Regions from separate parts of the Acidovorax sp. FW305-C-20-28 genome, predicted to be linked through region 1. Evidence: predicted binding sites of a transcription regulator. Region 1 holds the regulator's gene; the other holds the start of a gene.

The links. The regulator sigma-54, encoded in region 1, starts transcription at its own class of promoters, with help from an activator protein. The targets are predictions, from matches to a motif close to TGGCANGNAANCTGCTTT.
Region 2: AC3WOH_RS19090 (TorF family putative porin) is a predicted target of sigma-54. The motif match lies at 3,757-3,774, and genes of this name have one in related genera.

What each region holds. Positions count from the first base shown of each region.
Region 1 is NZ_JBYSYM010000004.1:30,407-35,598, forward strand. Features, by position in the region: gene AC3WOH_RS06595 (SPOR domain-containing protein) at 1-184, shown strand, start outside; gene AC3WOH_RS06600 (thiol:disulfide interchange protein DsbA/DsbL) at 270-926, shown strand; gene lptA (lipopolysaccharide transport periplasmic protein LptA) at 1,037-1,684, shown strand; gene lptB (LPS export ABC transporter ATP-binding protein) at 1,696-2,463, shown strand; gene AC3WOH_RS06615 (RNA polymerase factor sigma-54) at 2,527-4,128, shown strand; gene AC3WOH_RS06620 (VOC family protein) at 4,129-4,506, opposite strand; gene AC3WOH_RS06625 (hypothetical protein) at 4,509-5,057, opposite strand; gene AC3WOH_RS06630 (glutaredoxin domain-containing protein) at 5,067-5,192, opposite strand, start outside.
Region 2 is NZ_JBYSYM010000016.1:121,631-126,822, forward strand. Features, by position in the region: gene glcE (glycolate oxidase subunit GlcE) at 1-886, opposite strand, end outside; gene AC3WOH_RS19080 (ammonium transporter) at 1,159-2,589, opposite strand; gene glnK (P-II family nitrogen regulator) at 2,625-2,963, opposite strand; gene AC3WOH_RS19090 (TorF family putative porin) at 3,009-3,719, opposite strand; gene AC3WOH_RS19095 (YifB family Mg chelatase-like AAA ATPase) at 3,935-5,192, shown strand, end outside.

The DNA.
Region 1 (5,192 bases):
CGCGCAGCGTGCCAAGCTGGCCATGCTGGGCTGGGAGGCCCGCGTGAGCGAGCGTGAGCAGAACGGCCGCACGGTGTTCCGTGTGCGCGTGGGGCCCTTCACCAAGCGTGACGACGCCGCCCAGCTCAAGGACAAGCTGGACACCACTGGCGTGGAATCCGCCCTGGTGCGGGTGCAGCGCTGACGGTGCAGGCGGGCCGCTGCCCGCCTGAACTTTTTCCAGGGGCGTGGCTCACACCCCCAACACCAGACCAAGGAGTGTCTTTTTCATGAAACGCCGCGAGTTTTCCCTGTCTGCCGCTTCCGCAGTGGCTGCATCCGCCCTGGCCCTGCCCGTGGCCACCCCCGCACTTGCGCAGGCGCGCCAGTTCAAGGAGGGCAAGGACTACCGCAAGCTCGACAAGCCGCTCACACCCGATGCACCGGCCGGCAAGGTCGATGTGATCGAATTCTTCTGGTACGCCTGCCCGCACTGCAACGCCTTCGAGCCCACGCTGGAAGCCTGGATCAAGGCCGCTCCCAAGGAGCTTTCCATCCGCCGCGTGCCCGTGGCCTTCAATGCCAGCTTTGTGCCGCTGCAAAAGCTGTACTACACGCTCGAAGGCATGGGCAAGGTCGGCGAACTGCATGCCCGGGTCTTCCGCGCCATCCACGTCGAGAAGGTCAAGCTCGCCAAGGACGAGGAGATCATGGCCTGGATCGCCACGCAGGGCGTGGACGTGGCCAAGTTCAAGGAAATCTACAGCTCGTTCACGGTCTCCAACCAGGTGCGCCGTGCTTCGCAGCTGCAGGACGCCTACGGCGTGGAAGGCGTGCCCTCGATGGGTGTGGCCGGCCGCTACTACACCGACGGCACGATGGCGGGCAGCATGTCCGTGGTGCTGCAGGTGGTGGATCAACTGGCGGGTGTGGCGCGCAAGGCCTGACCCTGGCCTGGCGGGACGACCTCCTGCTGCCGACCCAAGCCCGCACATGCGGGCTTTTTTCATGGGGTGTCGCCACGGGTGGCTACAATGATCTGCAAGATTCGTGCCCTATGAACTACCGCATCCTCCCGACCCTCCTCCTCGCGGCCCTGGCTGTCGTCCAGACCGCGGCCCATGCCGAAAAGGCCGACCGCAACAAGCCCATGAACATCGAGGCCGACGCACTGCGCCACGATGAGCTCAAGCAGACCAGCGTGTTCACTGGCCGGGTGGTCATGACCAAGGGCACCATCGTGTTGCGCGGTGCGCGGCTCGACGTGCGCCAGGACGCGGACGGCTACCAGTTCGGCGTGGTCACCGCCGAGCCGGGCAAGCGCGCCTTCTTCCGCCAGAAGCGCGACACCCTGCCAGGCGCGCCCGACGAGTTCATCGAAGGCGAGAGCGAGGTCATCGAATACGACGGCCGCGCCGACAATGTGAAGTTCATCACCCGTGCGGAACTGCGGCGCTTCCGCGAATCCACGCTGACCGATGAGATCACCGGCCAGGTCATCGTCTACAACAACCTGACCGACGTGTTCACCGTGGATGCCAAGCCACGCAGCAGCACCAATGCCGCGGGCGACGCGCCCGCACCCGGTGGCCGCGTGCGCGCCATCCTGTCGCCCAAGGAAACCCCGGCCGGTGCCGCGGCACCGGCCGCACCGGCCTCCGGCACCACCCTGCGCCCCAGCAGCACCCTCGGCGGCGCCAAGTGAGCGAGGCTGCCGTGAACACCGTCGCCGCGTCCCCGGCGGAAAGCCGGCTGGAGGTGCACCACCTCGAAAAATCCTATGGCAGCCGCAAGGTCGTCAAGGACGTTTCGCTGGTCGTGCAAAAGGGCGAGGTCGTCGGGCTGCTCGGCCCCAACGGCGCGGGCAAGACCACCTCGTTCTACATGATCGTGGGCCTGGTGCGCAGCGATGCCGGCGATATCCGCATCGACGGCCATTCGGTGGCCCACATGCCCATCCACCGGCGCTCGCGCCTGGGCCTGTCCTACCTGCCGCAGGAAGCCTCGATCTTTCGCAAGCTCACGGTCGAGGAAAACGTGCGCGCCGTGCTCGAGCTGCAGCGCGGCGAGGACGGCCAGCCCCTGGCGCGTGCCGTGATCGAGGAGCGCCTCACGGCCCTGCTGACCGAGCTGCGCGTGGAGCACCTGCGTGCCTCGCCCGCACTGGCCCTGTCGGGCGGCGAGCGCCGCCGCGTGGAGATCGCCCGTGCGCTGGCCACGCAGCCGCGCTTCATCCTGCTGGACGAGCCGTTTGCCGGCATCGACCCCATCGCGGTGATCGAGATCCAGCGCATCATCGGCTTCCTGAAGGCACGCGGCATCGGCGTGCTCATCACCGACCACAACGTGCGTGAGACGCTGGGCATCTGCGACCACGCCTTCATCATCAGCGACGGCCACGTGCTGGCCCAGGGAACCCCGTCCGAGATCGTCGACAACGCCGAAGTGCGCCGGGTCTACCTGGGTGAACACTTCCGCATGTAGCCCCACGATGGAACGGACGCCCTTTGCCCACCCGCCTTCGCTGCAGTCCCGGAAGGACGCGCGATGAAGCCCGGCCTGTCGCTGCGCGTATCGCAGCACCTGGCGCTCACGCCGCAGCTGCAGCAATCGATCCGGCTGCTGCAGCTGTCCACGCTGGAGCTGGGCCAGGAGGTCGAGCAGATGCTCGACGAAAATCCGTTCCTCGAACGCAATGCCGACGAGGCGCCGCGCGAGGAGTTCGGCGTGGACACGGCCGATGCGCCGGCCCAGCCCGATGAGTACAGCTCCGACGATGCGGTCTACTCCAACGCCCCGGGCAGCAGCACGCCGAGCGAGTCCGTGGCCGACACGCCCCAGGGCGATGGGGAACTGGGCAGCAGCGCCAGCGACGAGCCCGACTGGAGCGGGGATGGCACAGTGGATGTGTCCCCCAACGATGCCGAGTGGGGCGGCGATGCGCCGGCCCGCAACCGCAACGATGGCGAAGGCGACGAGGCCGATGCCACCGAGCTGGCCCGCTCGCACGAATCGCTGACCGCCTTTCTGCACCGCCAGGCCCTGTCGCTGCGCCTGTCCGAGGTGGACAGCGCCGCACTGCGCTTCCTGATCGAATCGCTCAACGACGATGGCTACCTCGAAGAGCCCCTGGAAGAGCTGGCCATCGCCCTGGCCGGCCCCGACGATCTGGAGCAGATCGAGGAACTGGTGCACCGCTTCACCGTGGCCCTGCGCCTGCTGCAGAGCTTGGAGCCCGTGGGCGTGGGCGCCCGCAACCTGGGCGAATGCCTCACGCTGCAGCTCTCGGCCCTGGCGGCCGACGAGGACAGCGATGCCGACCCCGACACCGTGCAGACCGCGCTGCGCGTGTGCCAGCAGCCGCTGGAGATGCTGGCACGCCGCGACATCCGCCGCCTGACCCAGCTGTGCGGCGACGGCGAGGAGCGCACACGCGCCGCCATGGCCCTGATCGCCCGGCTGGAGCCGCGCCCGGGCCGCAAGTTCGTCGATGTGGAGCGCAACATCATCGTGCCCGACGTCATCGTGCGCAAGGCCGGGCGCGCCAACGGCCGCGACGGCCAGCACAATTTCATCGTGGCGCTGAACCCCGACGTGATGCCGCGCCTGCGCGTGCACGACATCTACGCCGGCGCCCTGCGCGGCCACAAGGGCGGCGAGGGCCACCAGGCCATGCAGCAGCGGCTGCAGGAGGCGCGCTGGTTCATCAAGAACATCCAGCAGCGCTTTGACACCATCCTGCGCGTCTCGCGCGCCATCGTGGAGCGGCAAAAGAGCTTCTTCACCCATGGCGAGCTGGCCATGCGCCCGCTGGTGCTGCGCGACATTGCCGACGAGCTGGGCCTGCACGAGTCCACCATCAGCCGGGTGACCACGGCCAAGTACATGGCCACGCCCATCGGCACCTACGAGCTCAAGTACTTCTTCGGCTCGGGCCTGGGTACGGAGACGGGCGGCAATGCATCGAGCACGGCCGTGCGTGCGCTCATCAAGCAGTTCGTCGCGGCCGAAAGCCCGGCCAAGCCGCTGTCGGACAGCCAGATCGCCGAGATGCTCAAGGAGCAGGGTATCGAATGCGCACGCCGCACCGTGGCCAAGTACCGCGAAGCGCTCAAGATCGCACCCGCCAACCTGCGCAAAGCGCTCTGATCAGGGCAGGTTGCGGAAGGCGCGGCTGGAGATGCTGACGGCATTGCCGTCCGGGTCCTTGGCATTGGCGAAGGCATAGCCCTTGGCCTGGTGCGTGGGTCCGAACTCCAGCCCCTGCGCCAGCGCCTGGGCCTTGAAGGCCTCCACTTCCGGCACATGGAAGCACAGCTTGACCCCTGCCTGCCCGAGCTTCACGCTTTTGGCCGCCTGGTGGATGAGGATGCCAGCCCCGCCACCGGGGGCGTGCAGCTCGATCAAGCCCTCCACCACCACCTCGCCCGTGGTCTCGAACCCGAAGTGCGCGCGGTAGAAGGCGGCGCTGCGCTGCATGTCGCGTGCATAGACCATCACGGTGCCGAGGACGGCAGGCAGAGCCATGGTCAGGGCGCCTTCGTCGCCGGCGCACGCCGCAGCGAGCGCAGCAATTCCAGAGCCTGGGCCGTGGGCTCCTGCGGTGCGCCGTTGACCAGCACCGTGAAGGTCACGCGCAGCTCGTTCATGCCCAGCACCCCCTGGGTCAGGTGCTTGTAGCCATCGGGTTCGGGCGCGCGGTCGGTGGCCGAGAAGTAGTAGCCCGTCTTGCCCGGGGCGCCCAGGTCCTGGAGGGGCAGATCGCTTTCGACGGCCTTGGGTTTGGCCCGGGCAGCGCCCGCCTGCACCAGGGCCCGCAACTCCTCGGCCGTGGGAGCCTTGGGCGCACTGCCCACGGGCCAGATGGGCGTGATGAGCATCTGCAGCACCTTGGCGTCCGGGCCGCTGATGGCCACCGAGGGCGGCAACTCCGCATGCGGGCGGCGCACCTGGGCGCGCCAGGGTGCCGGCAGGTCCATCACCAGGTCGTCGCGGCCGGGCAGGGGCACGCGCAGTTCTTCGGCAAGCACGGGCAGGCACAGCGCAAAGGCCATGGAAACAAGGGTGGTACGGAACATGGGGTGTGTTTATTGGCGTTTGGCAAAGACGGCGTCGTAGGACTGGGTGCTGAAACCGTTCACCCGCTGGCCATTGGTGAGCAGCACCGGCACGCCGCGCGCACCGATCTGCGCGAAGGCGGCCTTGCCGGTCGG
Region 2 (5,192 bases), on a different contig from region 1:
ATTCCACCAGGGCCTGGGCGGCCTCGGGCAGCGCCAGCACGGGCGCGGTGGCGGGCAGGGACAGGCGCCACAGGGCCTGGTCGGGCCGGCGCGCGGCAAACCAGGGCAGCACCTGATCGCGGCATGCCGCCCACTGGGCAGCGGCCATGGCAGGGTCCAGGCGCTCGCCCCCCAGGCTGCGGCAGGCCGCCTCGACCGCGGCCACGGCGCCACGCAGGCGCAGGTACAGCACGCCACCATCCGCGCCAGCCTCCCAGCGGCTGGCGTTGAGGGGCAGGGGCTGGCCGCCCCAGGCATGCAGCCGGCGCAGCGCCTCGTCCTGCCCGCATTCAAACCGCAGCGTGGCCTCGGAGGGCACCATGGGCAGCACCTTGAGGCTGACCTCGGTGAGCAGGCCCAGCGTGCCCCAGGAGCCCGCCATGAGGCGCGGTACGTCATAGCCCGCCACGTTCTTCATGACCTGGCCGCCGAAGGTCAACAGTTCGGCCTGGCCGTTGAGCAGCACCACGCCCAGCAGGTAGTCGCGCACCGCGCCCACACTGGCGCGGGCCGGGCCCGAAAGGCCGGCCGCGACCATGCCGCCGACCGTGCCGGCCTGGGCTGGAGTGCCGAAGTGCGGGGGTTCGAACGGCAGGCACTGCCCTTTTGCGGCCAGGGCGGCTTCCAGCTCGGCCAGCGGCGTGCCGCTGCGCACGGTGACCACGAGCTCGCTCGGCTCGTAGTCGACGATGCCCGTGAGCACCCGGGTATCCAGCACCTCGCCATGCAGGGCCAGGCCATGGAAGTCCTTGCTACCCCCGCCGCGGATGCGCAAGGGGGTCTGGTCGGCCGCGGCGGCGCGCACGCGTTCGGTGATCTGGGCAAGGGCGGAATCCATGCCGTGCATCGTAGCGGCTGCACCCCGCCCGGGCCTTGGCCGTGGCCGTGAATTTTTTGAACGGCCGGCGTGAGAACGGCGATGGCCCCGTGCCGCGCGGCCATGAAAAACCCGCCAGCAGGCGGGTTGGTCAAAAAGAAGCCCGCCGGAAGGCGGGCCAAGGGATCCGTGGAGGATTCCGAGGAGACTCTCGCAGAAAACCAAACTCAACAACTCGGGAGAGGCCGGGCTGCGGCACCACCAGACACCGCAGCCTGCGGCCTATCCCATTCTCACGCTCATCAACGGTTGTAGGCCGTTTCGCCGTGGGACGTGATGTCCAGACCTTCGCGTTCGGCTTCTTCCGAGACACGCAGGCCCACCAGCAGGTCAGCGATCTTGTAGGAGATGAAGGCCACGACGCCGGACCACACGATGGTGAACAGCACGCTCTTGACCTGGATCCACACTTGAGCGCCCATGGCGAAGGTGTCGGGCGTCAGGCCACCCGTGCCACCCAGGCCCTTGGAGGCAAACACGCCAGTCAGGATGGCGCCCAGGATACCGCCCACGCCGTGCACGCCGAACACGTCGAACGCATCGTCCACGTTGAGCATGCGCTTCAAGCCACCCACACCCCACAGGCAGACGATGCCGGCGATCAGGCCCAGCACGATGGAACCCATGGGGCCCACGAAGCCGGCAGCAGGCGTCACGGCCACCAGGCCAGCGACGGCACCCGAGGCAGCGCCCAGCATCGAGGCCTTGCCCTTGTGCAGTGCTTCACCGGCGATCCAGCTCAGCGTGGCGGCAGCGGTGGCCAGCACGGTGTTCACGAAGGCCAGGCCGGCACCGGCGTTGGCGGCACCGGCGGAGCCGGCGTTGAAGCCGAACCAGCCCACCCACAGCAGCGAGGCACCCACCATGGTCAGCGTCAGGCTGTGGGGCGTCAGGGCTTCCTTGCCGAAGCCGATGCGCTTGCCCACCATGTAGGCGCCCACCAGACCGGCGATACCGGCGTTGATGTGCACCACGGTGCCGCCGGCGAAGTCCAGCGCGCCGTCAGCGCCCAGCAGGCCGCCGCCCCACACGATGTGGGCCATGGGCACGTAGCTGAAGGTGAACCACAGCACCGAGAAGATCAGCACGGCGGAGAACTTGATGCGCTCGGCGAAGGAGCCGACGATCAGCGCCACGGTGATGGCTGCGAACGTGCCCTGGAAGGCCACGAACACGTACTCGGGGATGGTGATCAGGGCACCGAAGGTCTCCTGCGTCACGCCCTTGAGGAAGATCTTGTCCAGCCCGCCGAAGAACTTGCCTTCACCCGAGAAAGCCAGGCTGTAGCCGTAGATGGCCCACAGCAGCGAGATCAGCGAGAAGACCACGAAGACCTGCATCAGCACGGACAGCATGTTCTTGGAGCGACCCAGGCCACCGTAGAACAGTGCCAGGCCGGGGATGGTCATCAGGATGACCAGCAGCGTGGAGGTCAGCATCCAGGCGGTGTCGCCGGAATCGACCTTGGGAACGGGGGCAGCCGGAGCGGCTTCGGAGGCAGCGGCAGCGGGCGCGGCAGCAGGGGCTGCTGCGGCAGGTGCAGCAGCAGCGGCTGGTGCGGCTTCGGCCGGTGCCGATGCCGCCGCGTCAGCGGCGGGGGCCTGGGCCAGCGACAGTCCACCAACGGACAGCAGGCTCAACCCCAGGATGAAGGAAGCAAGCAGTTTTTTCATGGCTCTTTTCTCTTGTGTGTGATGCGGCGTGCCTTTTAGAGGGCTTCCTTGCCGGTTTCGCCGGTGCGGATGCGCACCACCTGCTCGAGGTGCGTCACGAAAATCTTGCCGTCGCCGATCTTGCCGGTGCGTGCCGCGGCCTCGATGGCCTCGATCACGCGGTCCACCAGTTCATCGGCCACGGCGGCTTCGATCTTGACCTTGGGCAGGAAGTCGACCACGTACTCTGCGCCGCGGTACAACTCGGTATGGCCCTTCTGGCGCCCGAAGCCCTTGACCTCGGTCACCGTGATCCCCTGAACCCCGATGTCCGACAGGGCTTCACGCACCTCGTCGAGCTTGAAGGGTTTGATGATGGCTGTCACCATTTTCATTTTTGGTTCCTCCGGGAAGGGGCGCACAGCGCGCCCCCAAAAGATTTACAGGGTTTTGGTCAGCGTGACGATCACGCGCGACTTGTTGACAGGGCCGAAGTAGTCCTTCTTGTTGGCGCCCACCACGGCCGCGCCCAGCGACAGGCCCGAGCCGAAGTCATAGGCACCGCCCACGCTGTAGTCGATGTAGTTGGGGGCCACGATGTCGCCACCGAAGCGCGTGTAGCCCACCGATGCCTTGACGGTGATCTTGGGCGCCACTTCCTGCGCGAAGGCCAGGTTCAGATAGCCGGTGTTGCGGCCCTTGAAGCCGGGGCCGGCGTAGGCGAAGTAGTCCTTGGACAGGGTGTGCGAGTACTTGGCGGTCACGGGGCCGAAGGTGGCGGCGCCATAGACTTCGGTGGTGTTGCCGTTGCTGTTGCCGGGGTAGATGTAGGTCAGGAGGCCCACGTCCAGGTCGACCGAGCCGGCCTTGAACTTGTAGCCGCCGTAGACATCGGACTCGATGGAGTTGCGAGGCAGCCAGTCGACGCTGGAGTTCCAGTTGCCGACGTAGAAGCCCGATTCGCCGAAGGCGTAGTCGAAGCCGCCCTGGATGGCGGGCTTGACGGCCTTGACCTTGGAGGCATCCTGGTCCTGGCCACGGAACTTGTAGTTGGTGGTCAGGCTGACGTTGCCCGTCAGCTGGGCGCTGGCCAGCAGAGGCAGGGTTGCGACAAGGGCAGCGCCCAGGAACTTGATGGATGCGCGGGTCATGTTTCCTCCGGGTTGGACAAAGTAGGGACAAGCGCTTTAAGCATGGACCGTGCCATGCGCCACCGGCAGGCAATCCGCCCGCGATCGGGGCAGATGGGGATTCCCTATTAAAGTGAGGGTTGAGGGGATTGCAGGCACGCACCACCATGGTGCGATCGTGAAGCATTTCACGCCAGCGCACCATAAAACGCACCCATCTGGGGAGAAAGTCATCCATGAGTCTTGCTTTGGTGCAAAGCCGCGCCCTTCTGGGGCTGCGGGCACCGGCCGTCACCGTTGAAGTGCACCTGGCCAATGGCCTGCCCAGCTTCACCCTGGTGGGGCTGGCCGAGGTGGAGGTCAAGGAGGCCCGCGAGCGCGTGCGCTCGGCGCTGCAGAACGCCGGGCTCGAATTCCCCCACAACAAGCGCATCACCGTGAACCTGGCCCCGGCCGACCTGCCCAAGGATTCGGGCCGCTTTGACCTGCCCATCGCCCTGGGCATTCTCGCGGCCAGCGGGCAGATCGATGGCAGCCGGCTGGCGGGCCATGAGTTCGCCGGGGAGCTGTCGCTCTCGGGCGAGTTGCGCCCGGTGCGCGGGGCGCTGGCCACCAGCCTGGCCTTGCAGGCGCAGCAGATCACCGTGCAACTGGTGCTGCCGCCCGGCAGCGCCGAAGAGGCCGCCCTGGTGCCCGAGGCCCAGGTGGTGCGTGCGCGCCACCTGCTCGACGTGGTGGGCGCCTTCCTGCCGCCCGGCACCCCCGTGCCCGAGGGGGATGGCGAAGGCTTCACGCGCCTGCAGCCCACGCCCATGCTGGCCTCGCAGCAAGGGCCCGACATGGCCGACGTGAAAGGCCAGGCGATGGCCAAGCGCGCGCTGGAGATTGCCGCGGCCGGCGGCCACAGCGTGCTGATGGCCGGCCCGCCCGGCTCGGGCAAGTCCATGCTGGCGCTGCGCTTTGCCGGCTTGCTGCCGCCCATGACGGTGCAAGAGGCCCTGGAGAGCGCGGCCATTTCCAGCCTGGCGGGACGCTTCAGCCCCGAGCGCTGGGGCCTGCGGCCCACGGGTCAGCCCCACCATACGGCCAGCGCCGTGGCGCTGGTGGGGGGTGGCTCGCCACCGCGCCCCGGAGAGATTTCTCTGGCCCACCATGGAATTCTTTTTTTGGATGAGCTCCCGGAGTTCCCGAGGGCCGCCTTGGAGGCGTTGCGTGAACCGCTGGAAACCGGCCACATCGCCATCGCGCGCGCCGCACAGCGTGCCGACTACCCGGCCCGGTTCCAGATGGTCGCGGCCATGAACCCCTGCCCTTGCGGCTTTCTCGGCTCCACCCAGCGCGCCTGCCGCTGCACGCCCGACCAGATCGCGCGCTACCAGGGCAAGCTCAGCGGACCGCTGCTGGACCGCATCGACCTGCATGTGGAGGTGCCCGCCGTGCCTTCGGAGCAATTGCTCAAGGCGCCGCCCGGCGAGTCCAGTGCCGCGATCCGCG